DNA from 4 places in the Bradyrhizobium sp. IC3123 genome. Region 4 is predicted to be linked to each of the others. Evidence: predicted binding sites of a transcription regulator. Region 4 holds the regulator's gene; each other region holds the start of a gene.

Evidence for each region. The regulator LexA, encoded in region 4, represses DNA repair genes until DNA is damaged. The targets are predictions, from matches to a motif close to TGTTCNNNNTGTGTTCNG.
Region 1: I6F20_RS22130 (PA0069 family radical SAM protein) is a predicted target of LexA. The motif match lies at 2,328-2,345, and genes of this name have one in related genera.
Region 2: ruvC (crossover junction endodeoxyribonuclease RuvC) is a predicted target of LexA. The motif match lies at 1,907-1,924, and genes of this name have one in related genera.
Region 3: uvrA (excinuclease ABC subunit UvrA) is a predicted target of LexA. The motif match lies at 3,027-3,044, and genes of this name have one in related genera.

The regions. Positions count from the first base shown of each region.
Region 1 is NZ_JADYVF010000006.1:323,824-329,192, forward strand. Features, by position in the region: gene rnhB (ribonuclease HII) at 1-585, opposite strand, end outside; gene I6F20_RS22125 (VOC family protein) at 663-1,118, opposite strand; gene I6F20_RS22130 (PA0069 family radical SAM protein) at 1,143-2,306, opposite strand; gene I6F20_RS22135 (phosphoketolase family protein) at 2,517-4,931, shown strand; gene I6F20_RS22140 (acetate/propionate family kinase) at 4,934-5,369, shown strand, end outside.
Region 2 is NZ_JADYVF010000003.1:459,993-465,361, reverse strand. Features, by position in the region: gene I6F20_RS12290 (methyl-accepting chemotaxis protein) at 1-867, opposite strand, end outside; gene I6F20_RS12285 (YebC/PmpR family DNA-binding transcriptional regulator) at 1,084-1,830, shown strand; gene ruvC (crossover junction endodeoxyribonuclease RuvC) at 1,955-2,482, shown strand; gene ruvA (Holliday junction branch migration protein RuvA) at 2,479-3,096, shown strand; gene ruvB (Holliday junction branch migration DNA helicase RuvB) at 3,252-4,286, shown strand; gene I6F20_RS12265 (metallophosphoesterase) at 4,415-5,335, shown strand.
Region 3 is NZ_JADYVF010000001.1:1,038,736-1,044,104, forward strand. Features, by position in the region: gene uvrA (excinuclease ABC subunit UvrA) at 1-2,930, opposite strand, end outside; gene I6F20_RS05145 (outer membrane protein) at 3,208-3,963, opposite strand; gene I6F20_RS05150 (outer membrane protein) at 4,188-4,886, opposite strand; gene I6F20_RS05155 (outer membrane protein) at 5,126-5,369, opposite strand, start outside.
Region 4 is NZ_JADYVF010000001.1:928,266-933,634, reverse strand. Features, by position in the region: gene I6F20_RS04630 (hypothetical protein) at 1-63, shown strand, start outside; gene I6F20_RS04625 (molybdopterin molybdotransferase MoeA) at 285-1,493, shown strand; gene lexA (transcriptional repressor LexA) at 1,670-2,371, shown strand; gene I6F20_RS04615 (hypothetical protein) at 2,757-3,191, shown strand; gene I6F20_RS04610 (GAF domain-containing protein) at 3,409-4,350, shown strand; gene I6F20_RS04605 (ComEC/Rec2 family competence protein) at 4,357-5,369, opposite strand, start outside.

The DNA of each region.
Region 1 (5,369 bases), on a different contig from region 4:
CTTGGCGACGATGGAGGCCGCGGCGATCGAGAGCACGATACCGTCGCCGCCGATCACGGCCTCGCAGTCGCATGCGGTGTCGAGCCGGTCGCGGCCGTCGACGAAGACGTGCCTGGGCGCCTCGGGCAGGGCCACCACGGCGCGCTTCAGCGCCCACAGCGAGGCGCGCAGGATGTTGTCGCGGTCGATTCGCGCCGGCGAGGCGACGGCGACCGAGACCTGCGCGGTGGCGCAGATCTTGTCGAACAGCTTTTCGCGCTCCTCGGCGGTCAGGCGCTTGGAATCGTCGATGCCGCGGGGAATCCGGTCGGGATCGAGAATCACCGCGGCGGCCACCACGGGGCCTGCGAGCGGGCCGCGGCCAGCCTCGTCGCAGCCCGCGACCGGCCAGACGCCGCGCTTGATCAGCGCGCGCTCGCGGCGGAAGCTCGGGGGAGCAACGGCGATGATGCCCTTCTTGCCGGCAGGAACCTTCGCCGCATCGGCCGCAGAGATCTTTGCCGCCTTGGCGGGCACAGCCTTCGGCGCGGCCTTTTTCTTCGGCGCGGCTTTGGCTGGGGTCTTGGCGGAGGGGTCCCGAATCATGGCCGGGATCGTGCGCCAGGGGGCTTCGCCAGCGCAACCGGGAACCCAGGATATTCCCGTTATTCAGGCCAGCCGCCCTACTCCGCCAGATGCACCCGCCGGTCCTCGCCCACCTCGATGCCGGGTGCGACCACGACTTCCCAGACATGTGCATCGGGATCGGCAAAATAGCCGCAATAGCCGCCGTAATCGGTCGCGTGCGCCGCCTTCAGCAAGGTGGCCCCCTTCTCCACGGCGAAGGCCAGCACCTCGTCGACCTCCTCGCGGGTCGCGCAATTCCAGGCGAGCGTCATGCCGCGAAAGGTCGTGGGCCTCGGCTGGTCCTCCAAGGACGCGTCTGCGGCGAGCCGATCCCAGTGATAAAGCGCGAGCACCGGACCGCCGGTGTCGTAGAACGCAACCGCCTCGCCGGTCTCCTTCAGCCGGCGCGAGAAACCGAGCGCGTCGTAGAAGGCGATGCTGGCGCGGATGTCGTTCACACCGAGCGTGATGACGGTCAGCCGCGGCACCGGCACGGTGAGTTCCTTGAGCATGCGACACCTCTTGCACGTGTCCGCTCAAAACAGGCTGAGCTGATCACCGTTCCGCTTCGGCCGCGCAAAGTGATCAATGGTCAGCTTGGAGCGCCGCTTGTTGAGGCCGAGCCTCTCGCAGGCGATCTCGAAGCGGCGGCCGATGGTCCAGGCCATCGGTCCGGTGCCCTTCATCCGCTCGCCCCATTTGGCGTCGTAGTCGCGCCCGCCGCGCATGTCTCGGATCAGGGTGAAGACGTGACGATAGCGGTCCGGATAGTTCGCCATCAGCCATTCGCGGAAGAGATCGCGCACCTCCAGTGGCAGCCGCAGCAGCACATAGGCAGCCTCCTTGACCCCGGCATGGGCGGCGGCGTCGAGGATGCGCTCGATCTCGGAATCGTTCAGCGCAGGGATCACGGGCGCGACCATCACCGTGGTGGGAATGCCGGCGTCCGAGAGCTGCTTCAGCGCCTCCAGCCGTTTCGGCGGCGTCGAGGCCCGCGGCTCCATCGTGCGCGCCAGCTTCGGATCGAGCGAGGTGACCGAGATCGCGACCTTGGCGAGGTTGCGCTTGGCCATCCGCTGGAGAATGTCGATGTCGCGCAGCACCAGCGCCGACTTGGTGACGATGCCGACGGGATGCCCTGCGCGCTCCAGCACTTCCAAAATGCCGCGCATGATTTTGCGCTCGCGCTCGATCGGCTGGTAGGGATCGGTGTTGGTGCCGATCGCGATCATCCGCGGCTCGTAGCCGGGAGCCGCAAGCTCCTTCTCGAGCAGCGAAGGCGCCTCGGGCTTCACGAACAGTTTTGACTCGAAGTCGAGCCCCGGCGACAGACCGAGATAGGCGTGGGTCGGCCGCGCGAAGCAATAGACGCAGCCGTGCTCGCAGCCGCGATAGGGATTGATCGAGCGGTCGAAACCGATGTCGGGGGAATCGTTGCGTGTGATCACCTTGCGCGAGGTGTCGACGGCGACACTCGTCTTGAACGGCGGCAGCTCGTCCAGGCTCTGCCAGCCGTCGTCGAAAGCGACCCGCGCCTCGGCCTCGTAACGGCCGCTGGCGTTGGACTGCGCGCCCCGCCCTCGCCGTCGCGCGCGGTCGATGGCGACGCCAAGCTCGGGGAAATCTGAAGGCGCACCCGCCGGCTCGGAGGGCGCCGTGACCGGCGGGTGCTTGAGAGCATGAGAGGATGCTGGACTCATGCAGCCAAGATAGCACGACATAGGAACAAATCAAGAACACAAACCAAAAACGTGAAAACAACCCCATGCACAGTAGAGCTGCCCAAACTTCGCGCGCCTGCCTTTGACCTCACGCAACACGGCCGTCACGACCATCCCGTTTCATGCCCGACGGATCGATCGCCCCGGAACCGGGTTGGTGACGATCGCGAAGTGAAGGTCGGCAGGAACATGACAATCCAACAAAAAACGGCCGAAGCGAGCAGCGACCTCGATCTGCTAGATCGCTATTGGCGCGCCGCCAACTACCTCTCGGTCGGGCAAATCTACCTGCTCGACAATCCGCTGCTGCGCGAGCCGCTGCGGCCCGAGCACATCAAGCCGCGTCTGCTCGGACATTGGGGCACGACGCCGGGGCTGAACTTCATCTATGCCCATCTCAACCGCGTCATCCGCGCGCTCGATGTCAGCGTGATCTATGTCTGCGGTCCCGGCCATGGCGGTCCGGGCATGGTCGCCAACACCTATCTCGAAGGCAGCTACAGCGAGATCTATCCCGATATTGCGCGCGACGCGGACGGATTGCGCAAGCTGTTTCGGCAGTTCTCCTTCCCCGGCGGCATCCCGAGCCACGCGGCGCCGGAAACGCCGGGCTCGATCCACGAGGGCGGCGAGCTCGGCTATGCGCTGGTGCACGCCTATGGCGCCGCATTCGACAACCCGGATTTGATTGTCGCCTGCGTGGTCGGCGACGGCGAGGCCGAGACCGGCCCGCTCGCTGCGTCCTGGCACTCCAACAAGTTCCTGAACCCCGCCCATGACGGCGCAGTGCTGCCGATCCTGCATCTCAACGGCTACAAGATCGCGGGCCCCACCGTGCTCGGGCGGATGCAGGACGCGGAGATCCGCGACCTCTTCCGCGGGTTCGGCCATGAGCCGCTGTTCGTCAGCGGCGACGATCCCAAATTGATGCACCAGGCCATGGCCGATGCGCTCGACGTTGCATTCGCCAGCATCCGCTCGATCCAGCAGCATGCCCGCGACGGCCGCACAACCGTCGAGCGGCCGCGCTGGCCGATGATCGTGCTGCGCAGCCCCAAGGGCTGGACCGGCCCGAAGGAGGTCGACGGCAAGAAGGTGGAGGGCTTCTGGCGCGCGCATCAGGTGCCAGTCGCAGGCTGCCGCGAGAACCCGGAGCATCTCAAGGTGCTCGAAGACTGGATGCGCAGTTACGAGCCGGAAAAGCTGTTCGATGGCAACGGCGCGCTCGTTGCCGAGCTTCAGGCGCTTGCGCCCGAAGGCGTCAGGCGCATGGGCGCCAATCCGCATGCCAATGGCGGCGTGCTGAAGAAGGAGCTGAAGCTGCCCGACTTCCGCAGCTTCGCGATCGAGGTGACGCAGCCCGGCGAAGTCGTTGCGGAAGCGACGCGCGAGCTCGGCAAATTCCTGCGCGATGTCATCCGCCTCAACGCGAAGGAGCGCAACTTCCGCATCATGGGCCCGGACGAGACGGCATCGAACCGGCTAGATGCCGTGTTCGAGGCCACCGAACGCGTCTGGATGGAGCCGACCGAGCCTTACGACGTGCACCTCGCCCAGGACGGCCGCGTGATGGAGGTGCTGAGCGAGCATCTCTGCCAAGGCTGGCTGGAGGGCTACCTGCTCACCGGACGGCACGGCTTCTTCTCCTGCTACGAGGCCTTCATCCACATCGTGGATTCCATGTTCAACCAACACGCCAAATGGCTGAAGGTGACGCGGGAGCTGCCGTGGCGGCGTCCGATCGCCTCGCTCAATTATCTGCTGACCTCGCATGTCTGGCGCCAGGACCATAACGGCTTCAGCCATCAGGACCCCGGTTTCGTCGATCTCGTCGCCAACAAGAAGGCCGACATCGTCCGCATCTACTTCCCGCCGGATGCCAACACGCTGCTCTGGATCGCCGACCACTGCCTGCGCACCTATAACCGCATCAACGTAATCGTCGCCGGCAAGCAGCCGGCGCCGCAATGGCTGTCGATGCAGGACGCGGCGACGCATTGCGATGCCGGCATCGGCATCTGGACCTGGGCGGGCACGGAGGACGGAAAGGGCGAGCCCGACGTCGTCATGGCCTGCGCCGGCGACGTGCCGACGCTGGAGACGCTCGCTGCCGTCGACCTCCTACGCAAGGCGCTGCCGGACTTGAAGATCCGCGTCGTCAACGTCGTCGACCTCATGACGCTGCAGCCGAGGGAGCAGCATCCGCACGGCCTGTCCGACCGCGACTTCGACAGCCTGTTCACGCGCGACAAGCCTGTGATCTTTGCCTATCACGGCTATCCCTATCTCATTCACCGGCTGACCTATAATCGCACCAACCATGCCGGCATGCATGTACGCGGCTTTGCCGAGGAGGGCACCACGACGACGCCCTTCGACATGGTCGTGCTCAACGAACTCGACCGCTACCACCTCGCGATCGAGGCGATCGAACGGGTGCCGGGACTGGCGACCAAGGCCGCTCAGGTGAAGCAGCAATTCCGCGACAGGCTGATCGAACACTCCCGTTATGTCCGCGAGCACGGTGAAGACATGCCTGAGATTCGTGACTGGGTCTGGCAAAACAGCGCCGGCGGCAACACGCCGGCCGAGGCCGGCGATTAGCGATGTCGGACACGGTCCTCGTCCTCAACGCGGGATCGTCGAGCATCAAGTTCGGCCTGTTCGATGTCGCGGCGGCCGAGCCTGCCCTGCTCTGCAAGGGCCTGCTCGACGAGCACGAGGCCAAACCCCGGCTCGTGGTGAAGGGCCCCACGGGCGAAGACTTGTTCGAGACAAGCAATCAGGCGCCTGACGGAGCCCGCGGCCATCTGTTCGCGGACGTGCTCACCTTCATCGAGGACCGGTTCGGTGGACGCAGCCTGCGGGCCATCGGCCATCGCATCGTCCACGGCGGGCCGGATTATTCAGGCCCGGAGGTCCTGACAGACGACATCATTGCGAAACTGGAGGCCTTGACGCCGCTGGCGCCGCTGCACCAGCCGCGCTGCCTCGCGCCGGTGCGCACACTGGCGGCGATCCGGCCCGGGCTGACGCAGATCG
Region 2 (5,369 bases), on a different contig from region 4:
GACGCTCTCGCCATGGGTCTCGGCCGCCTTGGTCGCCGCGTCGATCTCGGCCGCGCTCTCGCCGACCGAGATGATGAACTCCGAGGCGCTGGCGGCGTTGCCGGAGACTTCGCTGGTCGTGGCATTCTGCTCGGCGACCGCGCCGTTGACGGTGTCGAAGACCGGACGGATCGCCTCGATCGCCTGCGAGATGCGGTGCACGGCGTCCGCCGAGCCGGCGGCGTCGCGCTGCAATGCGTCGATCTTCTTCGTGATCTCCTCGGTCGCACTCTGGGTCTGCACCGCGAGCGCCTTGACCTCGGTGGCAACGACGGCAAAGCCTTTTCCGGCTGCGCCCGCGCGCGCGGCCTCGATCGTCGAGTTGAGCGCGAGCAGCGTGGTCTGCCGCGCGATCTGCGCGATCAAATTGACGACGTTGCCGATGGCGGCGGAGGATTCGCGCAGGCGGTCGACATTGGCGCGGGCTTCCTGCGCGGCGGCGCTGGCCTCGTCGGCGAGCTTGCCGGCTTCCCGGACCTGCGCGCCAATCCCTTGCGCGGACTGGGTGAACTTGTCGGCGGCATGGGCGAAGGTGGAGGCGGTGGATTGCGCCGCGTTGGTCCGGCCGGTCAGGGCGTCGGTGCGGTCGCGAATGGCAGCGAGGGTCGCCGCGGTCGCCTCGGCGCCGCCGGCCACCGAATTGGCGGCGCGCTCGAGCTGGCGGATCATGGCGCCGAGCTCGAGTTCCAGCAATTCCAGGATTTCCCGGGCCGAATCACTTTCGGCGGTCGGGGCGGGTGCGGCAGGGGCCGCCGGCTGCGCAGCCTCCGGGGCTGCCGCGGGCGCGGCCGTGTCCGGCAGACGCTTCCGAAATAATCCGAACGCCATCGGGTCTCTCTTGTCGGGGGACGGTCGGGCGCTATTTTCGCAGTCCGGAATGAAATCAGGGTTAACGGTGCCCATCTAGGCAGGCGCCGTTACGGCGGCTACCTTTACAGTGCTACCTCAGGAGCAGCCGAGCCCTTTGATTCCGGTGGGTTGGCGGCCTATAAGGCCGCGCTTCCCACGCTCATCTTTGGCTGACGATTTCTCAAGAGACCACGCATGGCCGGACATTCCCAATTCAAGAACATCATGCACCGCAAGGGGCGGCAGGATGCCCAGAAGTCGAAACTGTTCGGCAAGCTGGCGCGGGAAATCACCGTCGCTGCCAAGCTGGGCACCCCCGACCCCGCCATGAACCCCCGCCTGCGTGCCGCCGTGATCGCGGCGCGGCAGGAGAACATGCCGAAGGACAATATCGAGCGCGCCATCAAGAAGGCGCTCGGCAGCGACGGTGAGAACTATGACGAGATCCGCTACGAGGGCTACGGCCCCGGCGGCGTCGCCGTCATCGTCGAGGCACTGACCGACAATCGCAACCGCGCCGCCTCCGACATCCGCTCCTTCTTCACCAAGTCCGGCGGCAATCTCGGCGAAACCGGCTCGGTCTCCTTCATGTTCGACCGCACCGGCATCATCGAATATGACCGCAGCGTCGCCTCCGACGATGCGGTGCTGGACGCCGCGATCGAGGCCGGCGCCGACGACGTGGTCTCGGGCGAGAATGGTCACGAGATCTACGCCTCGACCGAAAGCTATCGCGACGTCGCCAAGGCGCTGGAAGCCAAGTTCGGCGAGCCGCGCAAGGCTGCGCTGATCTGGAAGCCGCAGAACACGGTTGCGGTCGACGACGAGACCGGCGAGAAGCTCCTGAAGCTGATGGACCTGCTCAACGAGCACGACGACGTCCAGAACGTCTACGCCAATTTCGAGGTGTCGGACGCGCTTGTTGCGAAGATGGGCGGATAGGCCGCTCTCGTGTCCCGGACGCGCTGCAGCGTGAAACGCTGCGGCGCTGGGCCGGGACCCATTCCCCTGTTACTTCCGTTCTGTTTCTGTTTCGCATCCCGCGGCCAGCCGCTATCACTGGCCCATGACTGCGCTCCCGATTCGTGGCCCCGTTCGCATCATCGGCATCGACCCCGGCCTGCGCCGCACCGGCTGGGGCGTGATCGAGGCCGAGGGCAACCGCCTGATCTATGTGGCCTGCGGCTCGGTGGAACCGCCGGACGATCTACCGCTGGCGAGCCGGCTGCTCGCGATCCATGAAGGGCTCGCTTCCGTCTTGTCCAATCACCAGCCGCTGGAAGCCGCGGTCGAGCAGACCTTCGTCAACAAGGACGGCGTTGCAACGCTGAAGCTTGGCCAGGCCCGCGGCGTTGCCATGCTGGCGCCCGCAATGTTCGGCATCTCTGTCGCAGAATACGCGCCGAACCAGGTCAAGAAGACGGTGGTCGGCGCCGGCCACGCCGACAAGCAACAGATCGCGATGATGCTGAAGATCCTGCTGCCGAAGGCCGAGCCGCCGTCCGCGGACGCCGCCGACGCGCTCGCCATCGCCATCACCCACGCCCATCACCGCCAGAGCACGGCGCTCCGGCTGAAGGTGGTGGGGATATGATCGGCAAGCTCAAGGGCTTGATCGATTCCTACGGCGAGGATTTCGTCATCCTCGACGTCGGCGGCGTCGGCTATCAGGTACATTGCTCCTCGCGCACCTTGCAGCATCTGCCCTCGCCGGGTGAGGCCGCTGTGCTGTCGATCGAGACCTATGTCCGCGAGGACCAGATCAAGCTGTTCGGCTTCCGCACCGACCAGGAGCGCGAATGGTTTCGCCTGCTCCAGACCGTGCAGGGCGTCGGCGCCAAGGTCGCGCTGGCCGTGCTCGGCACGTTGTCGCCGGCCGATCTCGCCAATGCCATCGCGCTGCGCGACAAGGCCGCGGTGGCGCGAACGCCCGGTGTCGGCCCCAAGGTCGCCGAGCGCATCGTCACCGAATTGAAGGACAAGGCGCCGGCCTTCGCCAACGTCGATCCCGCCGTCGTGCATCTTGCCGGCGCCGTCGACGACCAGCGCGCGCCGCGGCCCGTCGCTGATGCGATCTCCGCCCTGGTCAATCTCGGCTATGGCCAGCCGCAGGCCGCCGCGGCGATCGCGTCGGCCTCGCGCAGCGCGGGTGAGGGCGCCGAGACGGCGCAGCTGATCCGGCTCGGGCTGAAGGAATTGGCAAAGTGAGTGCCTCAATGGTCAGTCTCGTAGGGTGGGCAAAGCGAAGCGTGCCCACCATCTACAAAGCGAGCAGCGACATGGTGGGCACGGCGCGAAGTGCGCCTTTGCCCACCCTACGATCCGATGGAGTTCGCTGAGTGAGCGACCCCAAGGCCAGCCGCATGGTCTCGCCCGAGCGCCGCAGCGATGATGTCGGCGACACCGCGCTGCGGCCGCAATCGCTGTCCGACTTCGTCGGCCAGGCGCAGGCGCGCAAGAATCTCTCGATCTTCATCGAAGCGGCGCGCAAGCGCGGCGAGGCGCTGGATCACGTGCTGTTCGTAGGTCCCCCGGGGCTCGGCAAGACCACGCTGGCGCAGATCGTGGCGAAGGAGCTCGGCGTCGGTTTCCGCGCCACCTCGGGGCCCGTGATCGCCAAGGCCGGCGATCTTGCCGCCCTCTTGACCAACCTCGAAGAGCGCGACGTGCTCTTCATCGACGAGATCCATCGCCTCAGCCCGGCGGTGGAAGAGGTGCTCTATCCCGCGATGGAGGACTTTCAGCTCGACCTCATCATCGGCGAGGGCCCGGCGGCGCGCTCGGTGAAGATCGAGCTGTCGAAATTCACCCTGGTCGGTGCCACCACGCGCGCCGGCCTTCTCACCAATCCCTTGCGCGACCGCTTCGGCATTCCGGTCCGGCTCAACTTCTACACGATCGAGGAATTGGAGAGCATTGTCAGCCGCGGCGCGCGCGTGCTCAACGTCGGCATGAGCGCCGATGGCGCCAACGAGATCGCGCGCCGCGCCCGCGGCACGCCGCGCATCGCCGGCCGCCTGCTCCGCCGCGTGCGCGATTTCGCCTCGGCGGCCGATGCCGACAAGATTGACCGTAAGATTGCCGACCATGCGCTGAGCGCGCTCGAGGTCGATACCGCAGGGCTGGACGCGATGGATCGGCGCTATCTCTCGACCATCGCGCTCAACTATGGCGGCGGACCGGTCGGCGTCGAGACCATGGCTGCGGCCTTGTCGGAGCCGCGCGACGCCATCGAGGACATCATCGAGCCCTATCTGATCCAGTGCGGCTATCTGCAGCGCACGCCGCGCGGCCGCCTGCTGACCTCGCACGCCTTCCGCCATCTCGGTCTCGCCGAGCCCTCGCGCGATGCGGCGGCGCAGTTCGGCCTGTTCGGCACGGATGACAGCGACGAGTGATCTGCCGAACCTCGCGCTGTTCCGGCTTGATGAATTTCCGTTAACCTCGTGCAGACGATCTGCACGAACGCACCCCAATTCCGCTCCAATCGGATATCATCAAGGCGCCGCATCATCATCGGGCTTCCATGATCACGCGCCGTCATCTCATCCGTTCCATCGGCGGTCTGTCCGCCCTCGGCGTCTCGACCGCAGCCTACGGCGTCGGTGTCGAGCCGGTGCTGCGCCTTCGCGTCACGCGCTATCATCCGATGCCGCGGCAGTGGCCGGCGGATTTTCCGCTGAAGATTGCCGCCATCGCTGACATCCATGCCTGCGATCCCTGGATGTCGCTGGAGCGCATCGAGGGCATCGTCGACCGGACCAACGCGCTCAACGCCGATCTCATCGTGCTGCTCGGCGACTATGTCGCCGGCCTTCACCATGTCACGCGCTTCATTCCGTCGAGCGAATGGGCAAGGGTATTGGGGCGCCTGAAGGCGCCCCTCGGCGTCCATGCCGTCATGGGCAACCACGACTATTGGGATGACAGAACAGTGCAGCAGGCAGGGCACGGGCCGACCATCGCACATCGGGCGCTGGAGGCGGCCGGCATCCCCGTCTACGAGAACGATGCTGTGCGCCTCACCAAGGACGGCCGTCCGTTCTGGCTTGCCGGCCTCGGCGATCAGCTCGCCTTCCTGCCGGCGCGGCGCTTCCGGAGCATGGCGCACTTCGGTGCCGACGATCTCAATGCTACGCTGGCGAAGATCACCGACGATGCGCCGGTCATTCTGCTCGCGCACGAGCCCAATGTCGCTCCGCTCGTGCCCGCGCGCGTCGCGCTGCAATTGTCCGGCCATACCCATGGCGGCCAGGTCCGCCTGCTCGGCTGGTCACCGGCCGTCGCGCCCAGGAACGGCCTGCGTCTCGCCTATGGCCATTTCCGCCTGAAATGCGATCTCATCGTGTCCGGCGGCCTCGGTTGCAGCATCATGCCGCTCCGCTTCGGCGTGCCGCCTGAGATCGTCGAGGTGACGCTGGGAAGGCCAGGACCGGTCGTGTCCTAACACGCTTGCGCGTCCGGCTGTTTTTGCGCAAAAC
Region 3 (5,369 bases), 110 kb from region 4:
TCCAGCACGGGAGCCAAAAATTTGCCCGTATAGCTTCGCGGCGCCTTCGCAATGTCTTCCGGAGGTCCCCACGCCACGATCTCGCCGCCGCCGTCGCCGCCTTCGGGGCCGAGATCGATGACCCAGTCGGCGGTCTTGATGACTTCGAGATTGTGCTCGATGACGACGACCGTGTTGCCCTGCGCGACCAGCTCGTGCAGCACCTCCAGCAGCTTCTTGACGTCGTGGAAGTGCAGGCCGGTGGTGGGCTCGTCCAGGATGTAGAGCGTGCGGCCGGTGGCGCGCTTTGACAATTCTTTTGCCAGCTTGACGCGCTGGGCTTCGCCGCCCGAGAGCGTCGTCGCTTGCTGGCCGACATGGATGTAGTCGAGGCCGACGCGGTGCAATGTCTGAAAAGTCTCGCGCACGCGCGGCACCGCCTTGAAGAACTCGGCAGCTTCCTCGACAGTCATGTCGAGCACGTCGGCGATGCTCTTGCCCTTGAACAGCACCTCCAGCGTCTCGCGGTTGTAGCGCTTGCCCTTGCAGACGTCGCAGGTGACGTAGACGTCGGGCAGGAAGTGCATCTCGATCTTGATGACGCCGTCGCCCTGGCAGGCCTCGCAGCGGCCGCCCTTGACGTTGAAGGAGAAGCGGCCGGGCTCGTAGCCACGTGCTTTCGCTTCCGGCAGGCCGGCGAACCATTCGCGGATCGGCGTGAACGCGCCGGTATAGGTCGCCGGATTCGAGCGCGGCGTGCGGCCGATCGGCGACTGGTCGATGTCGATGATCTTGTCGATGTGCTCGAGGCCCTCGATGCGGTCGTGCGGGGCGGCGCCCTCGCTGGCATTGTTCAGCTTGCGGGCGATGGCGCGGTAGAGGGTATCGATCAGCAGCGTCGACTTGCCGCCGCCGGAGACGCCGGTGACGCAGGTGAACAGGCCGAGCGGAATTTCCGCCGTGACGTTCTTGAGGTTATTGCCGCGCGCGTTCACCACCTTGATGGTGCGGCGATGGTTCGGCGGACGCCGCTCCGGCACCTCGACCTCGAGCTCGCCGGTCAGGTATTTGCCGGTCAGCGATTTCGGGTTGCGCATGATCTCGGCGGGCGTGCCTTCGGCGACGATGTTGCCGCCATGCATGCCGGCGCCTGGGCCGATGTCGAGCACGTAGTCCGCAAGGCGGATGGCGTCCTCATCATGCTCGACCACGACCACGGTGTTGCCGAGGTCGCGCAGCCGCTTCAGCGTATCGAGCAGGCGGGCGTTGTCGCGCTGGTGCAGGCCGATCGAAGGCTCGTCCAGCACGTAGAGCACGCCTGTGAGCCCCGAGCCGATCTGCGAGGCGAGGCGGATGCGCTGGCTCTCGCCGCCGGACAGCGTGCCGGAGGAGCGGGACAGCGTCAGATAATTGAGGCCGACGTCGAGCAGGAAGGTGAGGCGCTCGCGGATCTCCTTCAGGATGCGGCCCGCGATCTCGTTCTGCTGCGCGTTCAGCGCCTCCGGCACGGTCTCGAACCATGCGCCGGCGCCCTTCACGGACAGCTCCGAGATTTCGCCGATATGCTTGCCGCCGACCTTGACGCAGAGCGCCTCGGGCTTGAGCCGAAAGCCCTTGCAGCCCTCGCAGGGGACGTCGTGGAAATATTTCGCCAGCTCCTCGCGGGCCCACTCGCTCTCGGTCTCGCGGTAGCGGCGGTTGATGTTGGTGATGACGCCTTCGAACGGCTTCTTGGTGTCGTAGGAGCGCACCCCGTCCTCGTAGGAGAACTTGATCTCGTCCTCGCCCGAGCCGTAGAGAATCGCGTTTTGCGTCTTCTTCGGCAGATCCTTCCACTTGGTGTCGAGCGTGAACTTGTAGTGCTTGCCGAGCGCGGTCAGCGTCTGCACGTAATAGGGCGACGACGACTTGGCCCAGGGCGCGATCGCGCCCTTGCGCAGCGTCAGATCCTTCTCAGGGATGACGAGGTCTTCGTCGACATGCTGCTCGACGCCGAGGCCGCCGCAGGCGGGGCAGGCGCCGTAGGGATTGTTGAAGGAGAACAGGCGCGGCTCGATCTCGGGGATGGTGAAGCCGGAGACCGGGCAGGCGAACTTTTCCGAGAACAGGATGCGCTCGGGCCCGCTCTTGTCGTGGATTTTCGCGGTCTTCTTCTTTTCCTCCGCAGGCGCAGCCGCCGCGGGCGCATCGGCGAACTCGACGACGGCAAGGCCTTCGGCGAGCTTCAGCGCGGTCTCAAAGCTCTCGGCGAGGCGCTGGCCGATATCGGCACGCACCACGATGCGATCGACCACCACGTCGATGTCGTGCGGGAATTTCTTGTCGAGGCTAGGGGCTTCCGCCAGCTCATGGAAGGTGCCGTCGATCTTGACGCGCTGAAAGCCCTTCTTGAGCCATTCGGCGAGCTCCTTCCTGTACTCGCCCTTGCGGCCTCGCACGACGGGGGCGAGCAGATAGAGGCGGGTGCCCTCGGGCAGCGCCAGCACGCGGTCGACCATCTGCGAGACGGTCTGGCTCTCGATCGGCAGGCCCGTGGCCGGCGAATAGGGCACGCCGACGCGGGCCCAGAGCAGGCGCATGTAGTCGTAGATCTCGGTGACGGTGCCGACGGTGGAGCGCGGGTTCTTCGACGTCGTCTTCTGCTCGATCGAGATCGCCGGCGACAGGCCGTCGATCTGGTCGACGTCGGGCTTCTGCATCATCTCCAGGAACTGGCGGGCATAGGCCGACAGCGATTCGACGTAGCGGCGCTGGCCCTCGGCATAGATGGTGTCGAAGGCGAGCGAGGATTTGCCGGAGCCGGATAGCCCGGTGAACACCACCAGCTTGTCGCGGGGAATCTCGACGTCGATATTCTTGAGGTTGTGCTCGCGCGCGCCGCGGATCGTAATTGCGCGCAGGCTGGAGCCCGCGTTCTGTTGTTGGCGCTTCGCCTTGATCACTTCATCCATCCGAGTTGCCCTCAAGGAAGCCCAAAGGTGCGCGATCGCGCCAACAAAAAAGGCGCGCTGCGCCCGGAACCGGGATCGGCGCCGATGGGTATGGCAGCGAACGTAGGAAGAACGGCGGCGGATTTCCAGTGGGACTTGCGAATCGTCAACGGATTGTTGGCGTGCTGGCGGGATCTGGCAGCAGGAACGCGCGGAACCGCTCGCGGAGCACCCAGCCAAAACAAAAAGGCCGGCGCGAGGCCGGCCTTTCGTGACGATGTGACCTCGGCAGGGAAGTTCAGTACTTCGCGACCACCGGGCCACCGAAGGTGTAGTTGAGTCGAACGGTAGCCATGTCCACGTCCTGCTTGATGCTGTCGGTGCGAGTGGTCACGCCGAGGAAGGTGAAGGTCTCGTTGTGCCTGCCCATGAACAGGTGGTTGTATTCGACAGCGACCGACCAGTTCGGGGCGAAGCCGAATTCTATGCCGGTGCCGACGGTACCGCCCCAGCGCGTTTCGTTCGCGGTGTCGAGCGTAACGCCGCCAAAACTGCCAGTGTACTTGTTGTGAGTGACGGCAGCGCCGCCCTTCACGTACCAAAGCACGTTGTTCCAGGCATAACCGACCTGGCCAGTGAAGAGGCCAATGGCGTCGATCCTGGTCTCGTTCACCAGCGGCGCGAGCGCGGCAGGCGAGCTGATGTTCGAACCCTTCAGGTCAGCCCAGTCCCCCTGGGCTTCGAGACCGAATACCCAGTTGGCGGACTGCCAGCGATAACCGATCTGGCCGCCGACGAGTGCGCCGGTCGCATTGTGACAACCTTCGGCCACCGCCGGAGCGACCACGAAGGGGCCGACACTGGTGAGATCCCAACAGTTGCGGCTCCAGCCACCGCCGGCGTTGGCGCCGAGGTAGAAACCGCTCCAGTTGTACACCGCGATCGGTGCCACCGGAGCCTTGGTGTAGGGGCGGGCTGCCAAATCGGCCGCCGAGGCCGGTGCCAACGCGCTGAGTGCGAACAAGCTGGCCGAAGCCAGCAAAAGCTTCTTCATATCCATTCCCCACTTCCATTTCTCATTCCGGTCTTCCGGAGAGCGGAAGAGCAGCGGACCTTATGACTCAAGCAACGTCATTGCTTTTACACCATTGAAGCCAAAGGTTGTGTCACCCAGCGGCCACACCCCTTCGAAAAGCGCGAGCGAACGGGCGGCCGCAACAAACAAAAAGGCCGGCGCGAGGCCGGCCTTTCGTGACGATGATGCGTCAGAGACGAAGCTCAGTACTTGGCGACGACCGGGCCGCCGAAGTGGTAGTTCACGCCGACCTGCACGGTGTGGAGGTCGAGAGTGCCGGTGTTGACCGGGAAGACGCCCGAGAAGTAGGTCTCGCCGCCCAGGCTGCGATAGAGGTACTCGCCCTTGACCGACCAGTTCGGAGCAAACATCGCCTCGACGCCCGCGCCGACCGTCCAGCCCGAATGGAACTGGCTCTCCGAGAGGCTCAGAACAGGGGGCGCGCTGACGCTGATCTTGTTGTTGATCCAGGCGTAACCACCCGTGGCGTACAGCAGGACGCTCGGGGAAGCGAGCCAGCCGATGCGACCACGCACGGTGCCGAGCGCGTCGATACGCGAACTGACCGTCGTGGGAACGAGGGCGCCACCAAAATCAACAAGACCGGTCGCCGAGGCGTTTACGTCAGCCCACGCGCCATCAGCTTCGATGCCGAACACGACGTTGGAGGTCTGCCAGTTGTAGCCAACGGTGCCGCCGACGAAACCGCCCTGCATGCGCGGATCATCGGAGCTGTTTTCCCAGGCGCCGCCACCGACGATACCCAGGTAAAAGCCGGTCCAGTTGTAGACCGAGGCAACAGGCGCAGGCGCCTTGGTGTAGGGGCGGGCTGCCAGATCAGCAGCCGAAGCGGGGGCCGCGAGAGCGAACAAACAGGCCGAAGCCAACAAAACCTTCTTCATTTTCAACTTAATCCCAGTCCCAGTTTCTGTTGTTGCCTTCCGTGGCGGAAGGGCAGCGGACTCAAACGGCCCAACTGACGCCGTCTTTACACCACCAAAGCCGCAAGTTGTGTCTCCGAAAAGCCACAACAGTCCAAAAGGTGATGGTTACTGACTTATTTACGTCCAGGCATGTGCCGAAAAAAAGAAGGGCCGGCGCAGGGCCGGCCCTTCCATTTGCTCGCGAAATGAGAGGGATATCAGTACCTCGCGACCAACGGGCCGCCGAAGCGATAATTCAGGCGGACTAGACCCATGTCGACGTCCTGACTGATGCGATCGCTCCCGAAGGCAACGCCCGCAGGCGTCGTGAAGGCGATCGTACGGTCGCCGAGGAAGATGTGGTTGTACTCGACGCCGAGCGTCCAGTTCGGAGCAAATCCGAATTCCAGGCCGGCGCCAACGGTGCCGCCCCAGCGGGTCTCGCGAGCCGACGCCAGCAGC
Region 4 (5,369 bases):
GATCAGGGTCCCAAGCCGCCCGACGTCGCGGACATCAGTCCGGGCGATCCGACGGGGCGTTGAACGATGTTGGCCGTGGCGCTCGTCATTCTCGTCCTTGCCATGGCAATCCTCGTTCCGGTCTGTCTCGCCTTCCGCATCATGCCGCGGCGGAGTTGAGCCGACCTCCTCCACCCCCTGCGACCATGCAGGATAGATCATCCCGCGTGCTGCTTTGCCTCACGGCTGCACTCGGCTAGAACTCTCGCCGCCCATTGACTGATGTGCTCAGCAGGAGTTCGCCCGTGGCCCTGATGCCGGTTTCTGACGCGCTTGCTGCGGTGTTGGCCGGCGTCGAGCCGCTGGCTGAACAGATGGTTTGCCTCGACGAGGCCTACCATCGTGTGCTCGCCCGCGATGTCGCGGCGCGGCGCACGCAGCCGCCGGAGGCGATGTCGGCGATGGACGGCTATGCCGTGCGCACGGCCGACGCGGCATACGATTCGAGGTTGACCGTCGTCGGCGAGGTCGCGGCGGGCCGGCCGTTCGCGGGAAGCGTCGGCCCCGGCGAAGCCGTGCGGATCTTCACCGGCGGCGTCGTTCCCGACGGCGCCGATGCCGTCGTGATCCAGGAGGACACGGCTGCCGACGGCAAACATGTCACGATCAAGGAAGCCGCCATTTTCGGCCGGCACATCCGCCCTGCAGGCGTCGACTTCCGCGAAGGCGACGTGCTGCTGCGCAAGGGAATCCGCCTCACCGAGCGCGATCTCGCCCTCGCCGCCGGAATGAATCATCCGCATCTCGCCATCATCCGCCGCCCGAGGGTTGCCGTTCTCGCCACCGGCGACGAGCTCGTGATGCCGGGCACCACGCCTGGTCGCGGCCAGATCGTCTATTCCAACGGCTATGCCCTGCATGCGCTCGCCCGCAGCGAGGGCGCCGAGACCATCGACCTCGGAATTGCCGCCGATACGCTGGAGGCGACGTCCGCCGGCATCCGCCGCGCGCGCGAGAGCGGCGCCGACATCCTGATCACGACCGGCGGTGCCTCGGTGGGCGACCACGACCTGGTCCAGCAGGCGCTCAAGGGCGAAGGCATCGCGATGGCGTTCTGGAAGATCGCGATCCGGCCGGGCAAGCCGATGATGCACGGTCGGATAGGCGCGATGCGCGTGATTGGCCTGCCCGGCAATCCCGTGTCGTCCTACGTGTGCGCCTTCCTGTTCATGGTCCCCTTGATTCGCGCCCTGTCGGGCCGTTCAGCGATTCATCATCGGCGCGAGCGCGCCGTGCTGGGCCGCGATCTCGCCGCCAACGACCAGCGCGAGGACTATCTGCGTGCGCGGCTGGAGGAGCGCGACGACGGCACGCGCGTCGCCCTTCCGGTCAGCCATCAGGACTCCTCCCTTCTTGCGAATCTCGCTGCGGCACAGGTACTTCTGGTGCGCGCACCGTTCGCGCCGAAGGCCGAGGCCGGCACGCCTTGCGAGGTGCTCCGGCTGCCCGTCTGAGCCGCCCAGCCACACGCATTCCGCGAGCTTGGCCGCGTTCACCATAAATTAAGCAGTTGCGGAACACATATCGAACATATAGTGTCCGTTCATGATTTGTTTCGAGGATGTAGCGGCTTAGTGCCGGCTTCATCGTGTCGGAATCGAACGACATCAACCGGGGGACTTTGGTCGAGATGTTGACGCGCAAACAATACGAGCTTCTGCGATTCATCAGCGAACGTCTGAAGGAAAGCGGCGTGCCGCCGTCCTTCGACGAGATGAAGGATGCGCTCGACCTGCGCTCGAAGTCAGGCATCCATCGCCTGATCACTGCGCTCGAGGAGCGCGGCTTCATTCGCCGCCTGCCCAACCGTGCCCGTGCCATCGAGGTGATCAAGCTGCCCGAGCTCCAGGCCGCCGCCGGCAATCGCCGTGGCTTCACCCCGAGCGTGATCGAGGGCAATCTCGGCAAGGTGCGCGCGAGCTCCAGCCCGCCCGCGGACGAGGGCGAGCGCCCCGTCGCGGTGCCCGTGATGGGCCGCATCGCCGCCGGCACGCCGATCGAGGCGCTGCAGACCCGCAGCCATACCATCAGCGTGCCGCCGGACATGCTCGGCTCGGGCGAGCACTACGCGCTCGAAGTGCGCGGCGATTCGATGGTCGAGGCCGGCATCCTCGACGGCGACATGGCGCTGATCCAGCGCAACGAGACCGCAAATACCGGCGACATCGTGGTGGCATTGATCGACGACGAGGAGGCCACGCTCAAGCGCTTCCGCCGCCGCGGCGCCTCGATCGCGCTCGAGCCCGCCAATGCCGCCTACGAGGTCCGCATTCTTCCGCCGAACCGCGTGAAGATCCAGGGCAAGCTGATCGGGCTTTACCGGAAGTACTGATACGGGAAACATCAAGCGCCGCGCGCGTTTCGATCGGCATCGGCGATCCAGGATCGGAGCGGATACTTGTCCGCTCCGGCTGGACGGTTTCTCTGGTTCTGCGCCGGCTGTCCGGTCCATCTTCCCGCGCGACATTCCCCCGCGCAGGCGCGCAGCCATTTCTGCTTCGCCGGTAGAGTTGTGCCGGCAGTGCTGATAGCTCCGGCCGAATGCAAGGACGCGAGGTTTGTTCCTATCGAATCCGGGAAAGATAATGTGATCGCGCGCTGCGGACGCGAGCCGCAGATTTGCCCATAACCGAGCAGAGCGTTGTATGCTTCCACTCTGATAGAGGCCTGCGCCTCGAAAGAGACGCGGGTCGCTATCCCAGCATGAGGAGCACCCGATGTGTGACTACAGCCTGCATGCCGTCGCGACGCGCCCCGCCGAAGTCGGCGAGACGATCGTCACGACAACCTTCCGCGGCACCTCGACGCGCGGTTTCGCTTCCGAAGCCGATCCCTCCGTCGCGGTCTGTCTGCTGCCGGGGACGGAGCTCGCTTTCGCCGACAATGTCCGCTACGACAACCGCTGGATCTGGACGCGCACCGTGAACTCTCGCGTCGGCAAGTTCGGCAAGATCGACCCGCACATTCCCGATCGCCATCATGACGCGATCGAATTCCCCGACGGCAAATACGTGCTGGTGACGCAGCTCGTCGAAGGCCAGCGCGCGACCGTGCTGCAATTGCCGGTGACGCAGCCAGCCCCCGAGCGCGAGCACAAGCCGCAGATCGTCGCCGACACGCGGCCCACGATCACGCGCCTGCCGATCGGCTGACGCCCTTCGGCCGACAGGCCGAGCCCGGGATTGAAATTGCCATCGCCGGCCGAGGCCGGCGAGCCCGGTAAGTTTGTGTTTCAGGACATTCGATCGGCGAGCCCACCGCCGCGCCTCGTCGTCGCACGAAGTTTGGGCCGTGCTGCCCGCATTTTGAACGTCCGCTCCGCAGCCAAATGACCGATGCTGTCGTGGTTTGAGGCGGCGGACACGCTCGATGAAGACCTTCATTCGCGTCGTTGAACTTTGGGTACCCGACCGGACGCGCATGCGGCTGGAATTCGGCGGCGGCCTCTACGACGATGGGCTGTCCGCGTTCAAAGCCGTCAGCGAAGAGCTGCACTTCGGATATGACGAGGGACTTCCAGGCAAGGCCTGGGCCTGTGGCCACCCCGTCATCCTCACGAAATTCGCCAACTCCTATTTCAAGCGGACCGATCAGGCCGCTGCGGCCGGCCTCACCTGCGGCGTGGCGGTGCCGGTGTTCGCGGGCGAATTCCTGCAAGCCGTGCTGGTGCTGTTCTGCGGCGACGACGAGGCGCATGTCGGCGCGATCGAACTCTGGCACAACGATCCTGATCTCTCGCATGAGATGGGGCTCGTCGATGGCTATTACGGCACCGCGGACATGTTCGAATTCAACTCCCGCCACACCAGATTTCCGCGCGGCTTCGGCCTGCCCGGACGCACCTGGAAGGCGGGCCTGCCGCTGATCATCAAGGACTTGCACGACGCCAAGAGTTTCCTGCGCTGGGAGGACGCCGCCAAGGTCGGGATCAATCTCGGCGTCGGCGTGCCCTACCGAACCGGTACCGACCAGACCTGGGTTCTGACATTCCTCTCCGCGCAGGCAACGCCGATTGCACGACGCTTCGAGATCTGGGTCCCGAACGAGGACCGTTCGGCGCTGGTCTTTCGCGCCGGCGATTGCAGCGCGCAGACCGACCTCGCCGCACGCTATGCGGCGCAGTCCATCGCCAGGGGCGAAGGCAGCATCGGCGGCGCCTGGGCCGCCGGCATGCCCGCGCTCAACGACGATCTCACCTGTGACGGCTCGATCGCCGGCTCCGAAGCCTGCGCAGCCGGGCTGAGCCGAATGGTGGCCCTGCCGGTTATCGGCAACGGAAGGCTTGACGCCGTGCTGGCCTGGTATTTGTGATCCGCGTCAATCGTCGGCCTGCAAGTCGGCCTCCGATGGCGTTGCGTCCCGGTTGCGGGGCACGGCCGCCTTCGGCACGAGGCTGCCGTCGAAATCCCCCTCGCCGGCGCCGGCCGGCAGCCAGGGACGGCTTGCTCCCCTCGTCCTCACCGCCTGCACCGAAAAGCCCTTGCCGCGTCTCGTCAGAGCCAGTGCGCCCTGACTGGCAAGACGCGCCCGATCGACCACCATCGCCGCGCAATCGGGTGGCGCAGGCCGCGCCGTCACCACCAGCGCGGCGCGGCTGCAATCATCGGCCAGCGCGTCGATACGCGTTGCCAACGCGATCAGTCGTCCGTCCGCGAGCGGCGCCACGCAGCCGGACTCGTCACACGACACCCCGCTCGCCAACGAGGCGTTGCCGGCATCGCGCGGATCGGCATCGGCAGCCAACCACTCCTTCAGCAGGAAGCTGTCCTTGCTGGCGCGGATCACCTGCAAGCGCCCATCCCCGCCCCGGACCGCGACGCTCGCGCCATCCCCGGCAATCAGGATATCGGGCTGCCGCACCGACAGTCCCCAGAGGATCGCTGCCAGCAGCACCAGGGCGCCGGACCAGCGCAAGGGCGTGCGCAACAGGCCCATCACGATGAGCCCGAGGCTCGCTGCGATCAGCGGCGCGATCCCGAAGGCGGGAATGCGGCCGACGGCGCCCGGCAGGGCCGCCACCCAGCGCGCGACCAGGACCATCCACTCGATGCCGATCCCCATCAACCACCAGAACACGCCGTCGAGCCCGAAGGGCGCCGCGAGCAGCCCCAACAGCCCGGCCGGCATCACCAGCGCCGAGACCACCGGCATGGCGCCGAGATTGGCGAGCACGCCGTATGGGGTCACGCGATGGAAGTGGAAGGCGGCGTATGGCGTGGTCGCGAGCCCCGCGATCAGCGAGGCCAGGAACAGCATCGCGATCTCCCGGCCGCCCCACAACGCGATCCGCCCCGTCGCGGAATGATCGGGCGAGGCGAGCAGGTTCGGCA